DNA from 4 places in the Sodalis glossinidius str. 'morsitans' genome. Region 1 is predicted to be linked to each of the others. Evidence: predicted binding sites of a transcription regulator. Region 1 holds the regulator's gene; each other region holds the start of a gene.

The links. The regulator Fur, encoded in region 1, represses iron uptake genes when iron is present. The targets are predictions, from matches to a motif close to ATAATAATGAGAACNACTATCAA.
Region 2: a site for Fur is predicted at 2,571-2,593, ahead of ftnA (non-heme ferritin). Genes of this name have one in related genera too.
Region 3: a site for Fur is predicted at 2,886-2,908, ahead of SGP1_RS13320 (TonB-dependent receptor domain-containing protein). Genes of this name have one in related genera too.
Region 4: a site for Fur is predicted at 2,802-2,824, ahead of exbB (tol-pal system-associated acyl-CoA thioesterase). Genes of this name have one in related genera too.

The regions. Positions count from the first base shown of each region.
Region 1 covers NC_007712.1:1,414,016-1,419,257, reverse strand. Annotated here, with positions in the region: partial or broken gene SGP1_RS07455 (alpha/beta fold hydrolase) at 1-482, shown strand, start outside; gene ybfE (LexA regulated protein) at 660-974, shown strand; gene fldA (flavodoxin FldA) at 1,247-1,762, shown strand; gene fur (ferric iron uptake transcriptional regulator) at 2,083-2,550, shown strand; gene SGP1_RS07435 (hypothetical protein) at 3,401-3,820, shown strand; gene glnS (glutamine--tRNA ligase) at 4,052-5,242, opposite strand, start outside.
Region 2 covers NC_007712.1:2,142,076-2,147,317, forward strand. Annotated here, with positions in the region: gene SGP1_RS11315 (S9 family peptidase) at 1-1,215, shown strand, start outside; gene SGP1_RS11320 (hypothetical protein) at 1,276-1,629, opposite strand; gene SGP1_RS11325 (DNA polymerase III subunit theta) at 2,178-2,405, opposite strand; gene ftnA (non-heme ferritin) at 2,750-3,265, shown strand; gene yobA (CopC domain-containing protein YobA) at 3,498-3,878, shown strand; gene copD (copper homeostasis membrane protein CopD) at 3,879-4,811, shown strand; gene SGP1_RS11345 (YebY family protein) at 4,808-5,161, shown strand.
Region 3 covers NC_007712.1:2,524,665-2,529,906, forward strand. Annotated here, with positions in the region: gene SGP1_RS13320 (TonB-dependent receptor domain-containing protein) at 315-2,636, opposite strand; gene sapA (ABC transporter substrate-binding protein SapA) at 3,159-4,946, shown strand; gene sapB (putrescine export ABC transporter permease SapB) at 4,943-5,242, shown strand, end outside.
Region 4 covers NC_007712.1:502,508-507,749, forward strand. Annotated here, with positions in the region: partial or broken gene SGP1_RS02560 (aldo/keto reductase) at 1-374, opposite strand, end outside; gene SGP1_RS02565 (DedA family protein) at 528-1,190, opposite strand; gene metC (cystathionine beta-lyase) at 1,338-2,534, opposite strand; gene exbB (tol-pal system-associated acyl-CoA thioesterase) at 2,890-3,900, shown strand; gene exbD (TonB system transport protein ExbD) at 3,904-4,332, shown strand; partial or broken gene SGP1_RS02585 (SDR family oxidoreductase) at 4,597-5,242, opposite strand, start outside.

The sequences.
Region 1 (5,242 bases):
ATGACGCTGCGCGCGCAGGCGCCGGGACGCATCGCGCGGGCGGTGGTTATCGACATGGCGCCCGTCGCTTATGAGGTCCGCAGCCATGACGCCATTTTCACGGCCCTGGCGCGCGTCAGCAACGCCGGGGTCACCCAGCGCAGCGAGGCGGCGCGGCTGATGGAGCAGGATATCGACGACGCCAGCACCGTGCAGTTTCTACTAAAATCGTTTCATCAAGGCCACTGGCGTTTCGATGTTAAAAGCATTGCGCACAATTACGCCGACATTATCGGCTGGCGGACCCAGGCGCCCTGGCCCGGGCCGGTGCTGTTTATCCGCGACGGCAATTCCCCTTATCTGGATGACCGCTACCGCGACCAGATTCGTCAGCAATTTCCCACGCTCGCGCTCACGTGGTGGCCGGCGCTGGCCATTGGGTGCATGCCGAAAAGCCCGAGGCGGTACTGCGCGCCGTCGCGCGTTTTCTGGCGGAGAGTTAAGCCGGCAGAGGCAGTTAGCCATTGTCGCCGCCCGCGTCGCTAGGGTAAGATGACGGGTTTTTGGATGCCGGCTGCCTCCAGGGACCGGTAAAGATAACGCTCGGAAGACGCCGGCCAGGGCTCAGGCCACCCGCCGGCGACCCTGCCGCTTACGGTTGCATATCCCTTCATCAACTTATGGCAAAAGAACAAACGGACCGCACCACGCTGGATTTATTTACGGATGAACGTCGTCCGGGACGGCCGAAAACCAGCCCCCTTTCAAGGGATGAACAGCTCAAAATCAACAAGCGCAACCAGCTGCGGCGCGATAAAGTGCGCGGGCTGCGCCGGGTGGAGTTAAAAATTAATGCGCAGGCGGTATATGCGCTGAACAGATTGGCCGACCAGCGGGCGATGTCCCGCAGTGAGCTTATCGAACTTATCCTGCTGGCGGAGCTTGAGCGCCTGCCGGCTGAAGGCGGGACGGACACACTGCCGGCCAGCGGTTGAATGCTTGACAGGCATTACCCCTCCTGGGCGTCATCGCTTGCGGGCAAAGCGCCCTGCCGGGCAGCCGCCGGCAGCGGGATAGACATCCTGCCTGCGTGCAATTGCTGTCGACCCTCTCGGCGCAGCGGGCGCGTTTACCGCACAGGGAGGATTTGACGCAAAAACCCCCCGCCGGCAGGTATCTCCTTAGATGATGGTCTGCTATTATTGCCCGTATCAGCTTAAGGTTGACGATTGAGCATATCCTTAATATTTATGAGGTTTTAATATTCATGGCGAGTGTAGGCATTTTTTTTGGCAGTGACACCGGCAATACCGAAAATATTGCCAAGATGATCCAGAAGCAACTGGGTACCGATGTTGCTGATGTTTTTGACATCGCCAAAAGCAGCAAAGAAGATCTGGAACAGTACGACCGTCTGCTGTTGGGTATCCCGACCTGGTATTACGGCGAAGCGCAGTGCGACTGGGATGATTTTTTCCCCACGCTGGAAGAAGTCGATTTTAACGGCAAGATTGTTGCGCTGTTCGGCTGTGGCGATCAGGAGGACTACGCGGAGTATTTCTGCGACGCGATGGGCACCCTGCGGGATATTATAGAACCTAACGGCTCTACGCTGGTTGGCTACTGGCCTACCGCCGGCTATCATTTCGAGGCGTCGAAAGGACTTGCCGACGACGATCACTTTATTGGTCTGGCCATTGATGAAGACCGGCAGCCAGGGTTGACCGCCGAGCGCGTCAATGGCTGGGTTAAACAAATCAGCGCAGAGATGAATCTGGGCTAATCGCCTTGCCGCCGTCCGGCCTCTCCGGACGGCAGGTTGCCGTTTTTAGGCTTAATAAATAATTCCTTTCAAATTGATAGCTACAATTTTGTAACTTTTTCCGCCAAAACAGTACAATGGTACCACACTTTGTGTGATTTTTTGAACCTAAAGAGGTAACATAGTTCTTACTCGCTGAGTAGGCTATAATGAAAATGAGTCTCTTTTTCATTTGTGACCGCGAGTTCTATGATGAGACAGTGAACCATTTTTCGGGCCGACGATTGTTATAGGCTGTGTTAGCTTATAGCTTGATTATCAAGTAACAGGACCAAACCCGCATGACTGACAATAACATCGCCTTAAAGAAGGCCGGCCTGAAAGTGACCCTTCCCAGGCTCAAGATCCTGGAAGTGTTGCAAGACCCGGAATGCCACCACGTCAGTGCGGAAGATCTGTATAAAAAGCTTATCGATATGGGTGAGGAAATCGGGCTGGCCACCGTTTACCGCGTACTCAACCAGTTCGATGATGCCGGTATTGTCACCCGCCACAATTTTGAGGGCGGCAAATCGGTTTTCGAGCTCACCCAACAGCATCATCACGATCACCTTATTTGCCTGGATTGCGGCAAGGTCATCGAATTTCGCGATGAGTTTATTGAAGCGCGCCAGCGTGATATCGCGAAAAAGCACAATATCAAACTGACCAACCACAGTCTCTATATTTATGGCCATTGCGCAGAGGGCGACTGCCGTGAAGATGAAACCCTGCATGATATAGATGATCCGCACGTCGTAAAATTCTGACCGCCAACACCTGGGCCGTCAGATCACGAGCGAACAAAGAGAAACCGCCGCCGGCGGTTTTTTTATTTGTTGAGGCTGTAACTGCCTGAGTCAACCTTACCGCCTCACTCTCACACTCCTGAATCCTTTCGTCATTTGCCTCATTTGCATTCTTACCTCCCTGCCTCTTTTCCTTCTTTGACACCTTAACGCTTTGCCACCCCCGGCCTTTCACTTCTGCGTCATTCCTTCATTTTGAATCAGCCTTTCACCTGATTCCGATAGGGAAAGTTACTTCCTAATCTATCGAGCAGTGGGTTTATAGGTCGATCACTATTCACAATTCTTAGTCCGCTCCTGCGCCAGAAACACATTACGGTGCAGGTAACCCTCCGCCGCGTGTGCCGCTAACTCCAGCCTTAAGCTGAAACCGGTAACGCTTTTTCTCTCGGCATAAATCAACTTACAGGTGTCACAATGATTAAACCTATCCTGCAAGATAACCTCCCGCCGCGAGCCTCCGTGGACGCAACGGAAGCGCTTCCAGCCGTGCCAACGTCGTTTAGGTCCGACACCTCAGCGTAAGACAGGCAAAATGGCTCAGCCCCGCCACAATAGAGAGATCCTCACCGCCTCGGCCCGCAACAGGACGCTATCAATTCCGGCCGAAAAGCCGCGAAACCGACCTCACCGCCGCGGCCCTCGCGCAGCCCGCGAGAAGACGCCAAGCCCGGCGAACACCAGCGCGCGCTGCCGCTCACACCGTCTCTGGTGCAAGCGCGCCCACGCCATAGCGGCGAAACTGTGACTACGCAGACCCCGCCACGACCGCCCAAACCTGTGCCTTTGCCGGCAGGGGGCACGCAAACTGGTGTCGGCGCTTCCCGTTTACGCAAAAATTGATCTGGCAAGTTTGCCCAGGTTTCAATCTACGGATTGCGCCTTCGTCCCCTATGGAAAAACAGTTTATGCTTCGCTGCAAAGTCTATCGTCAACGGGTCCCGTCGTCTCCAAGGCAGCACAAGAGGTGGTGTTCTCCTGCTACGATTTCGGCGCCGAGAGAAAAAAGCATACGGCGTTTGAGGTATTGTCAGCCCGCGTTAAGCTACGGGTGAGGGATAAGGCCATCGTCTGTAAAGTAGCGCCGCCGTCCGATGAGTTAGATAAAATCTTTATCTGGTGCGACAGTCCCGACCATTATCAGGTGCGCCTACGCAACCAACCGCTGGCCCTTGAATTAAAGAATCTCAATGAGTTGGCGGCGGCGATAAAAAACGGGCAGAAGCAATAATGTGCTGTAAGCGGCAGCGATCAACATTATGCGGCCTGAATTAGGGTAAAAGTGATTAAAACGGCAGCCCGACACGCACAGGACCCGGCATGAAAAGTCTGTCTTCGCATGCGGTCAAGAATAGGGGAATCGAGGCGGTCGCAGCCGGCGTTTTCGCCGGCGGGATGAAGAGAACACGGGGCGATGGCCCCGCCCTGCGCCTGAGCGAAAAAGGCACAGGACAGGAAAAAGTTACATTGCGGCTCTCTGAGCCCAGGTATCGCGCAGTCCCACGGTGCGGTTAAACACCGGATGAGTGGGGCTGAAGTAGCGACTGTCGGCGCAGAAATAGCCTTCGCGCTCAAACTGAAAGGGTTCGCCCGTATTGGCTGCCGGCACGCCGGCTTCGACAAAGCCCTGACGGATAACCAGCGAATCGGGATTCAGCGTGGAGAGAAAATCCTCCGCAGCCGCCGGGTTAGCTTCGCTGAATAACCGGTCATACAGACGGAACTCCGCGGCAAGGCTACGGTTGGCCGATACCCAGTGGATTACACCTTTCACCTTACGCCCGTCCGCGGGGTCTTTACTCAGGGTGTCGGGATCGTGACGGCAAAAAATCGTGGTGATTTGCCCCTGAGGGTCTTTTTCCACGTGTTCAGCCTTGATCACAAACGCATTGCGCAGGCGCACTTCCTTGCCCAATACCAGCCGCTTGTACTGCTTGTTGGCTTCTTCGCGGAAGTCAGCACGATCGATATAAATTTCGCGGCTGAACGCCACCTGACGGGTCCCCATCTCCGGCCTGTTGGGATGGTTTGGCATCGCGATATCCTGTTCATACCCCATAGGGAGACTTTCGATGACCACTCGCACGGGGTCAATCACCGCCATGGCGCGCGGCGCTCGATCGTTCAGATCTTCGCGGATGCAGGCTTCCAGCGCGGCCATCTCAACATTGTTATCCTGCTTCGTCACGCCGATACGGCGGCAGAATTCACGAATCGAGGCCGCCGTATAGCCGCGGCGGCGCAGACCGGAAATGGTCGGCATGCGCGGATCGTCCCAGCCCTCGACAATTTTCTCCGTGACCAGAAGATTCAGCTTGCGCTTGGACATAATGGCGTATTCGAGATTAAGCCGGGAGAATTCATACTGCCGGGGATGCACATTGATCGTAATGTTATCCAGCACCCAATCATACAGCCGGCGGTTATCCTGAAACTCCAGCGTGCAAAGCGAATGGGTAATGCCTTCCAACGCATCGGAGATGCAGTGGGTAAAGTCATACATCGGATAGATGCACCACTTGCTGCCGGTCTGATGGTGATCGGCGAATTTGATGCGGTACAGCACCGGGTCGCGCATCACCATAAACGGCGAGGCCATGTCGATCTTTGCACGCAGGCAGGCGCTGCCTTCCGCAAATTCGCCCTGGCGCAT
Region 2 (5,242 bases), 730 kb from region 1:
ATCCGCTCCAATCGCGACGGTAAGAATTTTGCGCTCTATCGCGGCGAGACGGGTGATGAAAAACTTTGGCAAACGGTGATCCCAGCGCGCAAGGACGTGGTGCTGGAGAGTTTCACGCTGTTTCGCGACTGGCTGGTGCTGGAGGAGCGCCATATGGGGCTGACTAGCCTGCGGCAAATAAGCTGGTCGACCGGTGAAGAAAAGGGTATCGCCTTCGACGATCCTACCTACGTGACCTGGCTGGCCTATAACCCTGATCCGGAAAGCGTGCAGATGCGTTACGGTTATTCCTCCATGACCACGCCGACGACATTATTCGAGATGAATCTGGATACCGGCGAGCGTAAGCTGCTCAAGCAGGCGCAGGTGAAAAACTTTCAGGCGGAAAACTACCGCAGCGAGCGTCTTTGGATCACCGCCCGCGATGGGATAGAGGTGCCGGTATCGCTGGTTTATCGCAAGGATTTGTTCAAACCCGGCGAGAATCCGCTGCTGGTTTACGGCTATGGCTCCTACGGTAGTAGTATGGATCCAGATTTTAGCGCCAGCCGGCTCAGCTTGCTCGATCGCGGTTTTGTCTATGCCCTGACGCATATTCGCGGCGGCGGCGAGCTGGGACAGGAATGGTACGAGGACGGCAAATTATTTAACAAGATGAATTCGTTTAACGACTTCATCGATATTAGCCGCGAGCTGTTGCGTCAGGGATATGGCGATGCCACGCAGAGCTTCGCCATGGGCGGCAGCGCTGGCGGGCTGCTAATGGGCGCGGTCATTAATCTGGCGCCAGACTTGTTCAAAGGGGTTGTAGCAAAAGTTCCTTTCGTGGATGTCGTGACGACCATGCTGGATGAATCCATTCCACTGACCACCGGCGAGTATGAAGAGTGGGGCAACCCGCAGAATGAAGCCTTCTATCGCTACATGCTGCAATACAGCCCCTATGATCAGGTGCGCGCGCAGGCCTATCCCCATCTGCTGGTGACCACCGGCCTGCACGATTCACAGGTGCAATATTGGGAACCTGCCAAGTGGGTCGCCAAGTTGCGCGAATTGAAAACAGACGATCATCTGTTGTTGTTGTGCACCGATATGGACTCTGGCCACGGTGGCAAATCCGGCCGTTTCAAAGGCTATGAAGGGGTGTCGATGGAATATACCTTTATCCTGTCGCTGGCGAAACCGCTCGGGATCCAACGGCCGGCGACGGCCTAGCCGCGGCCGGGAGAGTTCAACCCCGGCATTCATTGCCCCCGCGGGGCTTTGTTCAGCACCCTATGCACCGTTAAGATAAAAGTTGAGGCTATAGCGCAGATCGGCGGATAAATCGCGCAAATTGGCCAGCAGCCAGTGTAGATAATCGGGATCCTGAAGCGCTATCTGCGCCAGCGTCTGGCCGCGATATTTACCAAATTTCAGGCTGGATAACAGTGTCTCCTCATTGCTTATCGCCACCATCTCCTCGGTGATATGATGAATTGCCATCGCATCCAGCCCGATGGGACGGCCCGGATTGACCAGATCGCTCATCACATTGCTGATGCCCGCATCGCTGAGATCCAGCGACGCGATTTCCACCACCCCGGCGTCAAGGCCGCAGGTCTCGGTATCGATCACGCGAAAGGTCATACTATGTCCTGTGCTGGCAAAGATGCCCTATTATGACCGGTTGCGGGGCAATAAAAAACCCGCTGCGAGGGCGGGTTGATAGGAAATGAAGCGGCAAGGCATTAAACAATATAGGCAGGCGCCTTTTTGTTACGCTTTTCTTCCGGCGTTTTTAACGGTTTTTTCTTACTATCTTTTTTACGATCCATTTCCTTACTCATAGTGATCTCTCAGTGGCAGACAGGAAATGCTGAGATCATTAACTGCCGATCGTGCGCCGTTGGCAACACAAATCGTGCTATTTCCACGCCGCTGGGGGAGCATTACGACACAGCCCGGCCAAGTGGGACAAAGCAGGGACGTCAGACCCGTGTACAGGTAGCCTCCTCCGCGCCGGGACTGACAGGTCAAGACGCCTGTCGCGACATCCCTATAAGATTGCCGTCAACGCGGGTGAAGCTCGTTGTGCGCGCTATCCTCTACGGGTAAAGGTGCCTACAGGGGGGAAGCAGTGCCGCACGGGCGCGCCCTCTTGCCGCTGTGGCAGAGGGACTTCGCGCGGTGGCAGATTATTTATGCGGCTCGTAGGGCAGGCGAGATAAGTTAAGTGACGCTTGCCGGTAAAAGGCCACCCGCGCGCGAAAATACTCACGTAACGGGGCAGGCTGTTCGCGCTCCACCTGTTCCGCCACGACTGGCATGTTATAACGTTCTTTAAACGCAATGGCAGATGCCGCCAGGTCAACGTTGATTTTATCGCGCTTCGCCTCGTCCAGCGCCGCTAAATTATACTCCATCGTTATTTTCCCCCGTAGTGCCTGCACGGCGTCCAAAATAATGCAGCCGACGGCGGTTTGCAAGCTGTCACGGTAATGGAAGGCAAATAATAATCGTTTCTATTTCGTTGCCGCCATGGGCGATGGCGCAAGACAATCATTCCGAGACATTATCACTTATTAAGAATACAAATAAGAATTATTATCACTTCCTGATTTTGTTATTGATAGCATTATCTATCTTATTGAATAGCAAGATCTTTAAATAACCTTTTTTCTTTCGGAATAAGTCGGTTTGTTTTTCTGTTTGATGTAGGCATAATAGCAAAATAAATCACCTGAATATCCCATAAGGACGCCAGTCAATGTTAAAAAAAGAAATGACCAACAAGCTGAATGAGCAATTAAATCTCGAATTTTTTTCTGCCAACCTCTATTTACAAATGAGCGCTTGGTGTAATGACAAAGGGTTGGAGGGCGCCAGCCAGTTTTTCAAGACGCAGTCCAGCGAAGAAATGGATCATATGCGCCGCCTGTTCGATTATCTGAACAATACCGGCACTATGCCGTTGTTAGGCGCTATTGAAGCGCCGCCCGTCGGATTTCCCTCTCTGGCCGAGCTTATCAAGCTTGCCTACGAGCATGAGCAGATGATCACGCTGAAGATTAACGAGCTGGCCCACGTGGCGATGACGCTGCAGGACTATTCCACGTTCCACTTCCTGCAATGGTATGTCGCCGAACAACACGAGGAAGAGAAGATGTTCAAATCCATCCTCGACAAGCTGGCGCTGGTCAATACCGACGCCAGTGGCCTGTTCTTTATCGATCAGGATCTGAAGAAAATGAATGGCGATAATAGCGTAAACACTACCATGTAATCGTTCCCCTTCCCGCGCGTCGCAGCAGGAAGGGCGAGTGTGTTGTCCTCGACTTCACCCGCCGCAGCCGCTATCATTTGCTTGCGTTCATGTAAGCGGGCCAGCCAGTCCTGACCGGGAGTATGTGTCTTTGTCGCCTGCGGCGGTAATGGCTATGCAGCGGATCCTGCCGTCTTGTTTCCCGCCGCCGTGGCGTTTATTTAGACATTTCTCTACTTAAGGAAAGCCACCAATGTCAATGCAACGTATTGCCGCGCCGGTGTACGCGCTGGCGCTATTTGCCGGGGCGGTGTTGTGCGCGCCGCGGGCTGAGGCCCATGCCCACCTTAAAACGCAATATCCCGCCGCCAATGCCACGATGACGGACGCGCCGCAGGCGCTTACCCTGACGTTTACCGAAGCGGTTGAACCCGCGTTCAGTTGTTTAACCTTGACCCGGAATGATAACCAGCAAGTGCCGACCGGACCTATTAAAACCGATCCGGCGAATGCCGATCAGATCATCGTACCTTTTACGCAGCCGCTCACCGCGGGCGAATACCAGGTGGCATGGCATGTCGTTTCGGTCGATGGTCATAAAACCCAGGGTAGCTATACCTTTAGCATCAAATAGATGGCCACGTTGCCGGCCTGGTTCGCGGCCTGCCGCTTTATCCATTTTGCCGCGTTGATTCAACTGAGCGGCATTTTACTGTTCAGCGAATGTCTGGCGCCGCCGGCGCTGCGGCGTCGGCTGAGGCAGGCGTTCAGAGGCATTTTGACGGGGTTGGCTCTGGGCGCTCTGGCATCGGGCGGCGCGCTGCTGGCGCTACAGGCCGGTCTGATGGGGCAGGGATGGCCGGATACTGTTCGTCCTGATGTCTGGAGCGCGGTGCTGCATACCGCCTTTGGTCAAGTGTGGTATTGGCACCTACTGTTACTACTGGCTATCTGCTGCGCCTCCCTGGGTACCCGCTTGTCTTGCAGGCGTTACAGGCTGTTGTGGGTATTGACGATGGCGGCGCTGCTCAGTCTGGCGTTGGTAGGACACGCCGCGATGTATGGCGGATTACGCGGCGCCGCGCAGCGCGGTAACCAAATGCTGCATTTTTTGGCGGTGGCGGGATGGCTCGGCGGGTTATGGCCTTTGTTGCTGTCGCTACGCGGATTGACACATCCCCGTCTGCGCGGAGAGGCCCTGAAGGCATTGATGGCGTATTCACGCTGCGGCCATCTGTGGGTAGCGCTGGTAATATTGACCGGCATCGGCAATACCTTTCTGGTGCTGAGCCACTGGCCGGTCGCGCTGGCACAGCCGTATTCGCGTATGTTGCTTATCAAGATCCTCGCCGTGGCGGCGATGGTACTACTGGCGTTGACCAATCGTTACCGCATCGTCCCCACGATGCGCCTGGATGAAGCCCTCGCCATTAAACGACTGACCCGGTTAACGTTAACGGAAATCGCTCTTGGCGTGCTGGCGCTGTTGTTGGTCAGCGCATTTGCCATGCTCGAACCCAATAAGTTTTCGGTTGCGGCCGACATGTCCCTAGCAGGTCTATTATGAACAAAAAATGGGTTGTTGTTGTCCTGGCAATGTTGGCGGCTCAATACGCCAGCGCCATGGAAATTATCACATTGAGCAAGTTCCAATACGGTAAGCGCTGGGCGTTCACCAAAGAGGAGGTACAACTCATGTGCCGGCCGGATCACGCGTTATATGCCCTGAATATGAGTACTTTTATGCAATACCCGCTGAACGAGAAGGCTGAGCAACAACGTAAGGAAGGCCACGTTCACGCTCAACCCATCGGGGTCATATTGCTTGATGATCCCGACCATCCGGGACAGAAAATGAGCATTGCGCCTTTTGTCGAGCGCGCACAGCAGCTTTGTGTTGACAAAACGACACCGTGACGGCAGGCGGATAGGAAAGAATTCCTTAAGTGCAAAGGCTAAGTAACTGAAGTGTGTCTGTTATCACAGAGTTAAACTTTG
Region 3 (5,242 bases), 1.1 Mb from region 1:
CGTTCCTCATATCACGGGGACCACCGTCACCGCCGCCTGTGTTTGACCGCCCTGTTTCCGCCCGCTGCCACCCTCGCTTAACGTCTACTCCAAGGCGACGCGCAGACTTCTAAGGCCTTCCGCCGTTGTTCCTGCATGCCGATAACGGCAGCGCAGATCGTAGTTTGCAGGCCATTCAGCTTTATCTGATGACAGAGGTTAACAACGTCTGATGGCGGCGGTTGACAACAGGGTAGCTTCGCTCGGCGGGGAGAGGACTTGCCCAGATGCGCCCGACTTGCGCCGGGCACAGTAAACCGCCTGCGCCCGCCATCTTAGAAGTCCACGTTAAGCCCTAACTGGAACGTCCGGCCCGACTGCGTTGCCAGCACCTGGTCGTTGAGGTCCTGATTGGTGCTGGTTTCGATATTGCGGCTGCTCAGATAATCCCAATATTTGCGATCGGTAATATTGTATAATCCGCCGCTCACTTTGACGTTTTTCGTAATACGGTAATAAGCCGTTAAATCCACCAGACCGTACCCCGGCACACGCATATATTCCGTCGTGGAATCGGTAATGGCACTGCCGGAATTAGTATAACTTTGGCGATTGGTCGCGCTGGCCCGTTTTCCTTTATTGAAGGTCGCCGTCAGCGCAGCGCCATACAGCTGGTCTGGATCGTCATAAGACACGCCGGCGACGACGCGCATCGGCGCCACGCCGCCCAAATCAACATATTTGTCGCCCAGATAACTCGACTTGGCCGCCCCCTCAGCCATGCCGAACGCCAGTCGGGCGCGCAGGCAATCCACCGCCGGATACCAGGTGCCGAAGTTGAAACGCGCGCTGACTTCACCGCCGTAGATATAGGCTTTATCGCGGTTTTCCGCCTGGTAAGCAATATAGATATTACTGGGGATATTGGTAAATTTCTCCGGATTGCTGGACAGGCTGTAACGCGTATAATCGATAAAATTCTTATAGGTGTTGTAGAACACCGCCGTGCTAAAGGTTATCCCTTTCACGGCTTCGCCTTTCAGACCCCATTCAAAGTTATTGCTGGTTTCCGTATCCAGACTGGTGTTACCAATCAAGGCATACTGCCTGCTGCCGGCATAGCTGGAGCTGAGGTTCCATGATCCGTACATCTGGCTGGCATTAGGGAATTGCGCGCCGCGTTTGTACTGAATATAGGTGGTCAATCGGGGCGTAAGGTCATACAGGAAACTCAGGGACGGCAAGACCTGCGTGTCACTGAACGAACCATAAAGCGTCTCCAGTTCATCCGTCGTGAGAGTGCTATTGGCCAGGTTAGACAGGTCTTTCGGCTTGGTGCGCTGATACGCTACGCGCACCCCCGGCACCACGGAGAAATCATGCCCCGCCAGGTCCCAGGTCATCGTATCCTGTAAGAACGCGCCGAGGTTCTCGCTGGTACTATTCGCTTCCGGCTGCATGATGTAGCTATAGGAGTTTTGATCGGGCTCCTGACTGAACGGGCGTTCGGTATCTGAGCGCCGGGCGTCAATACCCCAGCGGAAGTCATGTATGCCCCACTCTTTTTCCATATTGCTGGTGATACCAAAACTTTTGCTATCGTAATTGGAATGGGTGGTCACCTGGCTGGTGACGGTGGCGGACGGACCCTTGGTCCAATCGTGAGCTTTGGTGTTTTGGTAGAAAACTTTGGTGTCAATGGTGTCGACCCAGTCGACATCGGGATGCCATACATCGTTCAGGCTTGTGGTCCAACGCCGGGTCTGGCTGGTTTGCTGATTGGTGCCGATGACGGCGCTGCCGGCGGAGTTCCAGGCATCGTAATGGGTGTGGTTGGTTTTATGGTAATAATCGACCGTACCGGTAAGCAGATGATTATCATTCATCTGCCAGCTGCCCGAGGCCAAAAAGGCGTTTGAGTGCCAATTAGCCGGCGCCACGTCGACACTGTCGCTATTATTGCGGGTTTCCTGGCCGTCCCGGCGGCTAATAACAAGCAAACCACGCAGATACTCGTCGCCGCCGCCGGCCGTGATGCCGTTGTGCCAACCGCGATTTGCCGAATCATAATCACTCTGATAACCGAAATAGCTGGATTTTGTCGGGGAAAGGTAATCGTCCGCGCTTTTTGGCCGGAATGAAACTGCACCGCCAATAGCTTGGTTCGCGCGCGTGACGTCGGTGACGCCGGAATCAATGCCTACCGCGCCGTACATGTAGGGGTCGATATAATCTCGCCCCATGCCGAAGGTGCCAGAACCCGCCCGGCTAACATAGCTTCTTCCAGTGGCGTTGGGCAATTCCACGCCGTCTACGTCGATGGAGACACGGTTGGCCTCCAGGCCGCGAATGTTATACCCCGTGTAACCGCCGCGGTCGAAACCGCTTTTGCCGGTGCCGGTTCCCATGGCGGCGCCGGTGGCGCTGACCAACGGCTGATAACGCATTATCGTGCCGAAATCATTACCGCCCTCTTTTTGCAGGTCGCTGGCGCTCAGAGACGTTTTGGTGCCGGCCTCTTTTTTTATTTTGCTGGCGACCACCCGGATTTGATCTTCTTTACTGTTCGCCTCGCTGGATATCGTCAGCGGAGCGGTTACGGCGGATGCGGATGCCGCGGTATCGGCAGCCAACGCGCCTAAGGCCGTACCTCCCATGATGACTGTGAGCAAGATTTTATTCAGACGCGCTATCTGAATTCCCCTGTGATGCATAGTCATTAAGCAATCTCCTATTGACTGACATTTATTATTGTTAAAACTGATCTGACGGCGCGGGCAGGCCCTGCCGGTGACAGTACACAGATGAAATACACTCTCTTTTTTGCGGCTCCCTCACTGGTTCTTTAGCGATATTGGGGGTGCCCACATTTACTTGCGCAGGGAATGAACAATAACCACATTTGAATGATAAACATTCTCATTATTTTTTTTGAATGATACACATTATTATCTATTATAAGGAAGATCTTTTCGTAAAATTTACCCGTCAAGAGGAAATCGCCCGCCGGCACTGGTCAGCCGGAGGAGTTTGGGGCGGTAAATGACGTGTAGATTGTCTATCCCGGCAGGGAGAGTCCCCGGCCGGGCGGGAAACGTGCGGCTTTCTGCGCATCGGCATTGGGAGGTGGGCCAAAGTAAGGTAAACTCAATACATTACTGGCAGAAATAAAGTGGTTTATGTCGACACAATCAGATTACAGTTTGACGCGCGTCGCCGTCACGCTGTTGGCGGGCGTGCTGCTGACGGCCGGGACGCTCCGACAGGCCGCCGCCGATGAAACGACAGATAAAAGTGACATTGTCATTGAGAAGCGCATCATCGCGGCGCAACGGGGCGCGGACGAAGACGGCGCTATCGCCCCTGAACTGCCACCGGCGCACGGCAGTCCCGTAGTCACCGCTGCTCCGCCGCCGATCCGCCAGAGCGGCTTTGTCTATTGTGTCAGCGGTGTGGTCAACACGTTCAACCCGCAGATGGCGAGTAGCGGCATCACCATTGATACCCTCTCCGCGCAGCTTTACGATCGGCTGCTAGCGGTTGACCCCTACACCTACCGTCTCATCCCCGAGCTGGCGCAGTGTTGGGAAGTGTTGGATAACGGGGCGACCTATCGTTTTCATTTGCACAAGAATATCGCCTTCCAGCACACCGCCTGGTTTACACCAACCCGGACGTTAAACGCGGACGATGTGGTCTTCAGCTTTGCGCGTATGTTCGATACGCATCATCCCTGGCACGGCGTCAACGGCGGCGATTACCCCTATTTTGACAGTTTGCAGTTCCCACAAACGGTGCAAAGCGTCAAACGTATCGATAATGAAACGGTCGAATTCCGTTTGGAAAGCCCTGACGCCTCGTTTTTATGGCATCTGGCGACCCATTATGCGCCGGTCTTGTCGGCGGAATACGCCGACCAGCTGACGGCCAGCGGCCACCAGGAGCAATTGGACCGCCTGCCGGTGGGCACCGGCCCGTTTATGCTTAATGAATATCATACTGGACAGTTTATACGGCTTACCCGCCATCAACACTATTGGCGTGGCATGCCGCGTATGGCTCAGGTGGTAATTGATTTGAGCACCGGCGGGATCGGTCGCCTGTCGCGGCTACTGACCGGCGAGTGCGATGTCCTGGCCTATCCTGCTGCCAGCCAGTTGTCTATCCTGCGCGACGACCCCCGCCTGCGTCTGACGCTGCGTCCCGGGATGAATATCGCTTATTTGGCCTTTAATACCCGTAAGCCGCCGCTCAATGATGTCCGGCTCCGACACGCCATTGCGCTGGCGATCAATAATCCACGTTTAATGCAGTCCATCTATTACGGTACCGCTGAAACCGCGGCATCGCTGCTGCCGCGTGCGTCCTGGGCTTATGATAGCGAATCACGGGTAACGGAATACAATCCGGCGAAGGCGCGCGCTATCCTGCGCGCGCTGGGCAAGACCTCATTGCAGCTTAATTTGCTGGTGCCGACCGCCTCGCAATCCTATAATCCCAGCCCGTTGAAAACCGCTGAATTGATTCAGTCTGATTTGGCGCAGGTAGGCATCCGCTTGACGATTATTCCCGTAGAGGGACGCTTTCAAGAGGCGCGGCTGACGGCCGTGAATCACGATATGACCCTTTCGGGCTGGTCCACCGACAGTAACGACCCGGACAGTTTTTTCCGTCCGCTGTTGAGCTGCGCCGCCATCGCTTCGCAAACCAACTATGCACGCTGGTGCGATCCGGAGTTTGATGCGCTTCTGTATAAGGCGCTGTTTTCCCAGCAGCTCGCCAGTCGCATCGAGACATACCATAGTGCTCAGCAGATGCTGGCACAGGCGTTGCCTGTGCTGCCGCTGGCTTCGTCTTTGCGCCTGCAGGCCTATCGCTTCGGGATCCGCGGTTTGGTACTCAGTCCCTTCGGCAATGCGTCCTTCGCCGGCGTTTATCGCGATGAACGACAGGAACAGACGCCATGATAATTTTTACTCTGCGCCGGCTGGTATTACTGTTGGTGACGCTGTTCCTGTTATCCGTGGTGGGTTTTTGCCTTAACTATTATACCCCCGGGGCCCCGCTCGAGGGCGCGGCGCTCATCGATGCCTATCGCTATTATTTCTGGAGCCTGATCCATGGCAATTTCGGCGTCTCCAGCATTAACGGCCTGTCTATCGGTCTACAGCTCGGCGAAGTATTTCCAGCCACCATGGAGCTGTGCCTGCTAGCGTTTTTGCTGGCGCTCTTGGTCGGTATCCCCCTGGGTATTATCGCCGGC
Region 4 (5,242 bases), 910 kb from region 1:
CTCATCATCTCGCGCCAGGCTTGTGCATAGTTATCCTGGCTGGGCACCGGCCAATGCATCAGATAAAGATCGACATAATCCAGCCGCAGCTTGGTCAGACTTTGCTCAATAGCCTTGGGCACTCTGGTTTGATCACCGTTCCATAGTTTGGTGGTGATAAACAGATCTTCCCGCGCCATCGTTGCACCCTGCAGCGCCTGACCGACACCCTCTTCATTTTTATACATCGCCGCGGTATCAATGGAGCGATAATCGGCATCCAGCGCCGCCTCAACTGCACTGACGACTTCCTGGTTAGTGGCTTTCCAGACACCCAAACCCAATTGTGGCATGGTGTGTCCATCATGGAATGTGACCGTGGGTTGCGTTGTCATGATTTCTCCTTTTTTGTCCAACCGCCACACCCACGCGGGGAGGCGAAGGTTATGAGTAAGGGAATAGGTTACGCCGAAAGCCAGTTATGGAGCGGATTTCCACTCGCCTGCCTCGCGCGCGACAGGCGTTGGCGCTCATGTGCAGTGACGCGCTTAGGCGTTTTTGACTCGCCGCCGGCGGATAATCAGCAGCACGCTGCCTATCAGGCCGGTGACCAGCAGCACGAGGGGAAGGATAATTAATGCCATCATCACCTTATCCTCATGATGCTTAACCATCGGCACATGGCTGATGGCATAGCCGAGCGAAACCAGCACGGTGACCCAGATTAGCGCGCTTAACCAATTGAACAACTGGAAACGGGTATTGCTAAGGCCGGAGATGCCGGCCATTGTGGGCAACAGCGTGCGCACAAAAGCTAGAAAGCGACCGACCAGCAGCGCGGTCAGGCCATGGCGATTAAACATGGTGTAAGCGCGCAAATGATAATGGGCAGGCAAATGGGGCAGCCAGCTTCTCATGATACGCGTGTCTCCCAGCCAGCGGTCTTGCAGGTAGCTAAACCAGCAGCCAAGGCCGGCCGCCGCGCTGAGAATAATCAGCGTGGGAAAGAACGCCATAACGCCTTTGGCAACCATCGCACCTGAGAGCAGCAGTAGACTATCACCCGGCAGAAAGGAGGCCGGCAGCAGTCCATTTTCCAAAAATAGTGTGGTAAATATTACCCCATAGACCACCCAAATCATCTGGGGATCGGCCAAAGCGGCAAAATCCTGATGCCAGAGCGCCCGGATAATCTCTTCTAGTAGATTTATCTCAACCTTCTTACTCACATTTTATCGACAGCTTAGCGCCACGCCGGATTGCAGTCCTTGATCCATCACCCAACCAAACATTTTTTTAATCTATTTTAGTCAGCAAAGCGTCAACCGGCGATGAATCGGCGTATAAACGCGATTTCATCACTTAGATGACGCGATGCGGGCGAAGCCTGAGGCTAAATCGTCGATCAAATCCTCGCAGCTCTCCAGGCCGATATGCAGTCGTACCAGCGTGCCGGTGAAATCGACGCCGCCGGCGGGGCGGATAGCCGCCAGTTCTTCCGGCTGATTCGCCATTATCAGTGATTCAAAGCCACCCCAAGAGTAAGAAATACTAAAGTGTGTAAAATGATCCAGATAATGTGCCAGTTGATCATCGCTTAATCGTTGTTTGAGGACGAAGGAAAACAACCCGCTGGCGCCGGTAAAGTCCCGAAGAAAGGCTTCGTGGCCTTTGCACCCCGGCAGCGCGGGATGATTGACGACCGCCACTTCCGGGCGTTGCGTCAGCCAGCGTGCCACGCGCAGGCCATTTTCTTCATGCTGTTTTAACCGTATGCCAAGGGTACGCAGCCCTCGCTCGGCCATATAAGCGGTATCGGCGTCAACCATCTGGCCCATCAGATAGGATTGCTCGCGTAATTGGTCCCAGCAGCGCGCGTTGGCCACGGCGGTGCCGATCATGGCGTCGGAATGGCCGATAAGATATTTGGTGCCGGCCTGAAGAGAAATATCAACCCCCAGATCCAGCGCCTTAAGCAGTACGCCTGCCGCCCAGGTATTATCCAACATAATGATGATATCGGGATTTTTGGCGCGCACCGCACGCACAATGGCGGGAATGTCTTGTACTTCCATGGTAATGGATCCTGGGGATTCCAGCATCACCACCCGCGTATTATCCTGAATCAGATCGCCGATATCCGCGCCAATGAGCGGATCGAACCAGGTGGTCGTGATATTCATTTTGCCGAGTATTTGCCGGCAAAAGTCCTGTGTTGGCTCATAAGCCGAACCGGTGACTAAAATATGATCGCCCGCCGAGACGAAAGACAAAATCGCGTTGCTGACCGCGGCGGTACCGCACGGATAAAACGCGCAGCCGGCGCCGCCTTCCAGCTCCACCATCGCTTGCTGGAGGGAAAAATGGGTAAGCGTACCGCGCCGACCGTAATACAACTCGCCGCTGGCGCGTCCCGCCGTGGCCTTTTTCTTGTGCTGGACGGAATCAAATACCAGCGAGGATGCCCGCTGGATAATCGGGTTCACTGAACCCTGCGTGAAAGCAGGTTTTCTGCCGGCGCTTATCAGCACCGTTTCTAATTTCTTCGACGTCATTATGCGCGCTTTGCCTTTTGCCAGAAATTTTATGCCGTACGTGGCGGCGGAGATCATCCGATTCAGGTTATCACTTATGTCGGGCGCGGGGCAGACGTTTTGCCGGCCTTTTCGTTATTGGATCCCTGCGGGCATTGTGGTCACGCTTGACCGCTTGCGGGCACCCCAAGCTATCTCAACGGCACTTTTACCACCGCGATAGGGTTTGATGGTGCGGTGACAAATTTACCCTGACATTACCCCGCGCGTGACGTGTGCCAAGCACAAATAATAATGAGAACTACTATCAATTCTTATCTCATTTGCTATTATTCTGGCTGAATTATTCTTGGATCAGTATTGGGTGGAGGACAGCGTGAAATCGGCTGTTAAGCAACAGAACTTATCATTGAGCGGTGCATCAACCGGACAAGGCGCTGTATTCGCCCCGATGTTGCGCGCCATTTTCCTGAGCCTGCTTCTGGGCTCAGGTGTGGCGGGCAACGCCCTCGCCGCGCCAGCCACTGCCGCCACGCAATCTGATGCCGCCGCGGCCGACGCCGGCGCGGCCAATACCACCCCGGCGCCTGCCGCCGCACAGCCGGCGACCAGCGGGCCGTTATCGATGCAGGTTCCCGTGGGGGCGACGCCTGCGCAACAGCAACTGATGCAAATGGATCTCTCCGTTTGGGGCATGTATCAACATGCTGATGTGGTGGTGAAAATTGTCATGATCGGCCTGCTGCTGGCTTCAGTGGTGACCTGGGCATTGTTTTTCGGCAAGGGCGCCGAACTGCTGGCGGTCAAACGGCGCCTGCGCCGTGAGTTGCTGCTTTTGAAAGACGTGCGTAGTCTGGATCAGGCCACGACAGTGGCGGCGAATTTTTCCCCCCGCAGCCTGAGCGTCAGTCTACTGGCCGAAACCGCCAACGAATTGGATCTGTCTGCCCGTCTCAGCGACAACAACGGGATAAAAGAGCGCGTGGCGTTTCGTTTAGAACGTCGGGTAGCCGGCGTTAGCCGCGCCATGGGGAAAGGTAACGGTTTTCTGGCCACCATTGGCGCAATTTCGCCCTTTATTGGCTTGTTCGGCACCGTTTGGGGCATTATGAACAGTTTCATCGGTATCGCCCATACTCAGACCACCAATCTGGCGGTGGTCGCGCCCGGTATTGCTGAAGCCCTGTTGGCGACGGCCATCGGTCTGTTTGCCGCCATTCCGGCGGTGGTTATTTACAATGTTTTCGCCCGGACCATCGCCGGTTACAAAGCGATGGTAGGGGATTGTGCCGCGCAACTCCTGCTGTTGCTCGGCCGCGATCTGGATCTGGCCGCCGAAGCGGGCAGCCAAGTATCCGCGCAGGTGACTAAATTTCGGGTTGGATAAGTAATGGCGATGCATTTAAATGAGGATGTTGATACCGACGGCGAAATGCACGATATCAACGTTACACCTTTTATCGATGTCATGCTGGTGCTGCTGATTATTTTCATGATTGCCGCACCCTTGGCAACGGTAGATATCAGGGTGGATTTGCCGAACTCCACCGCGAAGCCTCAGCCGCGGCCGGCGGACAAGCCGTTATATTTATCGGTTAAAGCGGACAAACAGCTCTATATCGGCGATAAGACGGTAACTATGGCGACACTCGCCCAGATGTTGGACGAACAGACCCAGGGCAATAAAGAAACGCCGATATTCTTCCAGGCGGATAAGAGCGTGGACTACGCCACTCTGATGTCGGTAATGGATAGCTTGCGCAAGGCGGGCTATTTTAAAGTCGGGTTGGTGGGATTGGAGTCCCCCGGTCAGGGGTAATGTGCTGGCACACCCTGTCGCCAACGTCTCTATTAGCGTTCTCCTGACTCGCCAAAACGCGCCGGCCGCACCCGCGGCCCGGCGTCTGAACAGCTAACGTTGCCGTTGGTCGATGTGATGATGGGCCCACGGCCCCGCCGGTCAACCTGGCGCGCAACAACTTCCCTTATACAAGGCGACCCAGCCTATCCTGTCGATTCCCCAGTTCTCTTCTAAACATGTCACCGTCAAACGCGATGAGCGCCGCCGCTCCTGGTCTTTCCCTTACCCCAAATGATTGCCCCCGGTGATGCCATGCACCTCCGCCGTCATAAGCTGGATTCCTGCGAGGCGAGATACACATAGATCGGTGCCAGCTCCGCGGGCTGCCCGGCTCGGCCCAGTGGGGTCGAGGTACCTAATGAAGGGAGCGCCTCGGTGGGCTGACCGCCGGCCACCTGTAAGACGGTCCAGATGGGTCCCGGGGCGACACAATTGACGCGAATGCCTTTCTGCGCCACCTACTTGGCCAAGCCGCGGGTAAAGTTGAGAATGGCGGCTTTTGTCGAGGCATAATCCAGTAGCGTCGGACTGGGTTGATAGGCTTGAATCGACGCGCCGGGCGGCAAATGGGGCAGGGTGGCCTTGATCATCCAGAACAAAGAGAACACGTTGGTTTCAAAGGTTTCACGGAACTATTCCGTGGTGAGATCGGCGATATCTTCCACCGCGGTTTGCTTTCCGGCCACCAACGCCAGAATATCCAGTCCGCCTAACTGATTCAGCGCGTCCTCCACTACTTTGACATTGACCGATTCGTCGCGCAGGTCGCCGGTGAGCAAGACCACTTTCCGACCGGCTTCTTTCACCAGCTCGGCTACCTGTTCGGCATCTTTATGTTCGCTGGGATGATAAGCGAGGGCGACGTCGG